2 regions of the Paenarthrobacter sp. NPDC057981 genome follow, and region 2 is predicted to be linked to the other one. Evidence: predicted binding sites of a transcription regulator. Region 2 holds the regulator's gene; the other holds the start of a gene.

Region 1 (2,447 bases), on a different contig from region 2:
CACGACCAACGGCGGTGCCGAAGGCGACGCCAGCGGCGAAGAGGAGACCAGCGCTGAAAAAGCCACGGAACCGACGCCTGCCAAGCACAGCTCCGGCGGAATACTGCCGACAAAGGCCGCAGAGGACGACCCCCGCGCCTGGGGCGATGAGGCCGGCTACGACCATGAGCAGTGGTTGAAGGAGCAGAAGCCCCCGCACTGGGGATGATCGCTTGAAAAGCCTCAGGGGCTGACCAGAACAAAGAAGAGCTTGCCTTGCGTTGACGCGCCGGCAAGCTTTTCTGCTTGTTGGGGGTTGGCTGCAACCACCACCAGCCCGTCGGTGTCACTCGTCCCCAGCCACTCTCCCGCCTTACCACCCTGAGCCGAGGTCCAAAGTACGGGAACGGGTCCCGCAAGAACCTGGCTTTGGCGCGATTCATCGTGGGAGCCGGACGCGGTAAGGACCACCGTCACCAGCTGCCCTGGCGAAAGGAGCTGAATCGAGGATGGATCGGCCATGCGGAGTGGAACGGCAGCGGAACCTGCGGGAGTGCCGGTGAGCAGGCCAGGGCCCAGGAGAACTGAATCCGTTGGGATTTGCCCCTTGCCCAGCGGAGAAGCCAGTTGGCGCCCGACGAGCCTCTCGGGATTCGTAACTTGCGCGGGTACAGCGAGTTCGGGTGCGACGTCCACTGTGGTGAAGTCGGATTCCCTCAGACTGGAACCAGCCGGTAGATCCCGTGCTGCCACGAGGACAGTGATGTGCACCGCCGACGCCGGAGTCAGCTGCTGGACGGCCAATCCTGCGGCAAGGGATAGAAGCAGGGCAATACAGAGCCTGCGGTTACGCGAAATCCAGGCTCTGGGCGTGCGTCGTGGCCGTTGACGTGGGGTTGGAGGCCCATCGCGTCTGAATGTTGGGCGGGCGCCACGACGGGAGGGCGGTCGGTATTGCACTCGCGGCCGAAACGGTTCGTTGTCAGCTGTTCCTGCTGAACGCTCGGCATGGGCAAGTAGGGCGCTTCGGGAAGTTGGTGGCATGCCGCCACGCTAACGGGCTTGGCCGGCACCCTTACAGGGGCCGGCTTCCCTATGTGGAAAAGACGGGGACCTAGTTTGCTGCGGCCGCTGCTGCGGGAGCCGGCGTCGCAGCCGCAGCCGGTGCGGCTGGAGCTGAGGGCGCCGCGGAAACGGTGCTGCTGCCTTTGGCGTCACGAGAGTCGGTGCGGTAGAAACCGGAGCCCTTGAAGACGACGCCTACGCTGTTGAACTTCTTGCGCAGCGTGCCATTGCATTCCGGGCACTCTGTCAGGGAGCTGTCTGAGAAGGACTGGACGATGTCGAAGGCATGGTCACAGTCTTTGCAGGCGTATGCGTATGTGGGCACTGAGTTCCTCCTTTAGGACAAAGTTCAGGTCCTGTGGCGCCGTAGCGAAGAGTTTCCGCATTAGCAGTCCCAGGGCCTGAGTGCCAATTCTATCATCCGCCCCCGGCACGTGTGCCAGCACCTGTGCCGGAACTCACCACGCTTCACGCGTCTTCGCCGGCATCATCCAGCGCAACGACGCCGGAAGGCGTCAGTACTTCCCGCACGGGGCGATCAAAAGCCTCGGCGGGTATGGAGCCGGAAGGCAACAAATCGTCGTCGTACACCACCGCGATGGTGGGCGACCGCTGACCGGAGGCATCGAGGCCCTGCAGCAGCCGGTCGTAGTATCCGCCGCCTTGGCCGATCCTGTTTCCATCACGATCCACGGCGGTTGCCGGCATGAAGATCCCAGCGGCCGTGGCAACTATTGAACTATCCAGTCGCTCGCCCAGGGGTTCGTCAATAGGGGCGTAGGTAGACCGCTCGAAGACCGTAGACGGTGTCCAGTACACCCAGCTCAACTGGCGCTCCGGTTCGCAAACAGGAAGCAGGACCTCGTGGCCGGCGTCATGAAGGGCCTCGAGGAGCGGCATGGTGGGCGGTTCGAACGCGACCCCTACATACACGGCGAACCTTGCCGGTTCGCCTGATGTGATGGTCTTGGCCCAGGCCGTTCCATGCTGGGCCAGGGCTTCGCCTGCCGCCGCGATCTGCTCCGGGGACAGGGCCCTTCTGTAGAGTCGCCGGCTGCGGCGGATGTCTTCCTTTGTTGCCATCTCTGTCCAATCCTCGGGTATGTCAGGTGCGATTGAATTGTTGCGCGGTGTTGAGCAGCCAGGAAAATGTGCACCCCGCTCGGCGGGGGGTTTAGCCGATGATCTGTTCCTTCCGTTACATTAGTCCGGTGACTCTCGATAACAACGCTGTCCGTAAGGCTGTCATCCCCGCAGCGGGTCTTGGTACCCGGTTCCTTCCCGCCACCAAGGCGATGCCGAAGGAAATGCTGCCTGTGGTCGACAAGCCCGCCATCCAGTACGTCGTCGAAGAAGCGGTCAAGGTGGGCCTGCACGACGTCCTCATGATTACAGGACGCAGC
Region 2 (2,447 bases):
GAATCCTTCACAGGTGCCGCAGGGCGCGGTGGTCATGACCTGGCCAAGGATGGAGCGCACTGCGCGCTGGACCTGGCCGCTGCCGCCGCAAATGTCGCAGCGTTCGGGGTGGGTGCCGGGACGGCAGCAGCTGCCATCACACGTTGGGCAGACCACGGCCGTATCAACTTCAAGCTTCTTGTTGACGCCGAACACCGCGTCCTTGAGGTCGATCCGGACACTGATGAGGGCGTCCTGGCCGCGCCGGACACGGGAGGCCGGCCCTCCGTGTCCGCCGCCTCCGCCAAAGAAGGTGTCGAAGATGTCCTGGAAGGCGAAGCCCTGGCCTGCGTACCCGCCACCGAAGCCGTTGTCAGTTCCGTTTTCATTGCCGGTGGCGTCGTAGACGCGGCGTTTCTGGGGATCTGACAACACTTCGTATGCGTGGGTCACGGCCTTGAACTGCTCCGCGACATCTTCACCGGGGTTTACGTCCGGGTGGAGTTTCCGTGCCAGCTTGCGGTACGCCTTTTTGATCTCTTCCCCGGTGGCTTCCGGCGAGACTCCCAAAACGTCATAGTGGCTGCTCAAAGTCGGTATCTCTTCCTGGTTGTACTGCGGATGTTTCCTCGGGCCGCTTTTCAGCCGCCGAGAATGCGGGAAAGGTAACGGGCCACGGCGCGTACCGCCGCCATGGTGGTGGGATAGTCCATGCGGGTGGGTCCGAGGATGCCCACCTTGGCACCTGATCCGTAGCCGGTGGCCACGACAGATGCCTCGGCGAGACCGTCGTACGGATTCTCCCGGCCAATGCTGACCGTGACGCCTCGGGGATCGTCTCCCATGTCCGACAACAACCGGAGCATGACAACTTGTTCCTCAAGCGCCTCCAGCACCGGACCGATGCTCAAGGGGAAATCGACGTTGGACCGTGCGAGGTTGGCCGTACCGGCCATGAGGATACGTTCTTCACGGCTGGTGTCGCTCAACGATTCCAGTCCATTGGCGAGCGATTGTGCGAGGGCCCGAAGATCTGGCGGACACAGGGCAACAACGGACGGAAGCACCTGAGGCAAAAGGGCCAGCTGGGTGCCGGCGATGCTGCCAAGGAAACGTGACCTCAACAACATCAGGGCCTCGTTGCTCACATCGGCGCCGGCCTCGATCACCTTCTGCGCAACGCTTCCGGTATCCGCTATGAGGACCACCAGCACTTGTTTGGGTGCCAGCAGGACAAACTCCGCGTGGCGGACCAATGCGCGGTGCGAATGCGGGTACTGCACGACGGCGACCTGGTTGGTCAGCTGCGAAAGGAGCCTGACGGTGCGCTCAAGGATGTCATCGACGTCGTCGGGGCCCTCCAACAACGAATGAATGGCCCGACGCTCTGCGGCAGACAACGGCTTGACCTGCGAGATGCGGTCTACAAAGAGACGGTAGCCCTTGTCCGTGGGAATCCGGCCCGCACTGGTATGCGGGGCAGCAATGAGCCCTTCTTCTTCCAAGACCGCCATATCATTGCGGATTGTCGCACTGGAAACCCCCAGGTGATGGCGCTCAACGAGGGCCTTGGATCCCACGGGCTCCCGGGAATGCACGTAATCCTCAACGATGGCACGCAGCACTTCCAGCTTGCGTGGCTCACTCATTGCTCCACCTCCTGACAACTTCCATGGTCCTTGGGACCGTCCCCGCGGGGCCTCCAGCGGGCCACCACACTTAGCACTCAACATGCCCAAGTGCTAACAAGTCTAGTATGAGCTACCACGTTGTTAGCATTGAAACCGTCCGCGGACTGTATCCGGGACGACGAGCCAGTACAGCGGGATCGCAGCTGGTGCCCGTCCTTTCGCATACCAGCACAGAGGTAGGAATTCCTTGGCTTTCGACAATTGGGGCCCGCAGGATCTGACGGCCCCGGCCAAACGCCAACTCCCCGAGGTTCCGGTCCAACGCGGAATGGTCCTGGAGGACGTCCAGTCGGGGTGGGTGGGCGAAGTCACCCGGGTCGAAAAGACCGGCGGCATGCACATCGTGGCCCTCGAGGACAGGCGCGGCAAGACCAAGTCATTCCAACTCGGCTATGGATTCCTCCTCGAAGGGCAAGCCATCCGGTTGATGCCTCCAGCCCCCCGTCCGCCTGCTGCGGCGATTCCGGCGGGACGGACAGCCTCGGGCTCAGTCAAGGTCCAGGGACAGCGGGCACAGGTAGCCAAGGCCAGCCGGATCTGGGTTGAAGGCAAACACGACGCCGAACTCGTCGAGAAGGTTTGGGGTGACGACCTTCGGGTTGAAGGAATCGTGGTGGAGCCCCTCCATGGAGTGGACGACCTCAAATCGGCCATCGCAGCTTTCAGGCCCGGGCCCGACCGCCGGCTCGGCATCCTGGTGGACCACCTGGTTCAGGGCTCCAAGGAGTCCAGGATCGCAGCCGAGGCCATGACCGTCCCCGGCGCAGCCGGGAATGT

What was found. Region 2 encodes HrcA, which represses chaperone genes, less so after heat shock. Its sites were predicted from a motif close to TTNGCACTCGNNNNNNNCGAGTGCNAA; they were not measured.
Region 1: a site for HrcA is predicted at 1,430-1,456, ahead of ACFVSI_RS07565 (FmdB family zinc ribbon protein). Genes of this name have one in related genera too.

What each region holds. Positions count from the first base shown of each region.
Region 1 covers NZ_JBHVQI010000005.1:59,735-62,181, reverse strand. Annotated here, with positions in the region: gene ACFVSI_RS07575 (AAA family ATPase) at 1-208, shown strand, start outside; gene ACFVSI_RS07570 (RcpC/CpaB family pilus assembly protein) at 223-732, opposite strand; gene ACFVSI_RS07565 (FmdB family zinc ribbon protein) at 1,094-1,369, opposite strand; gene ACFVSI_RS07560 (5-formyltetrahydrofolate cyclo-ligase) at 1,513-2,127, opposite strand; gene galU (UTP--glucose-1-phosphate uridylyltransferase GalU) at 2,226-2,447, shown strand, end outside.
Region 2 covers NZ_JBHVQI010000004.1:82,573-85,019, reverse strand. Annotated here, with positions in the region: gene dnaJ (molecular chaperone DnaJ) at 1-570, opposite strand, end outside; gene hrcA (heat-inducible transcriptional repressor HrcA) at 621-1,628, opposite strand; gene ACFVSI_RS06675 (DUF3097 domain-containing protein) at 1,858-2,447, shown strand, end outside.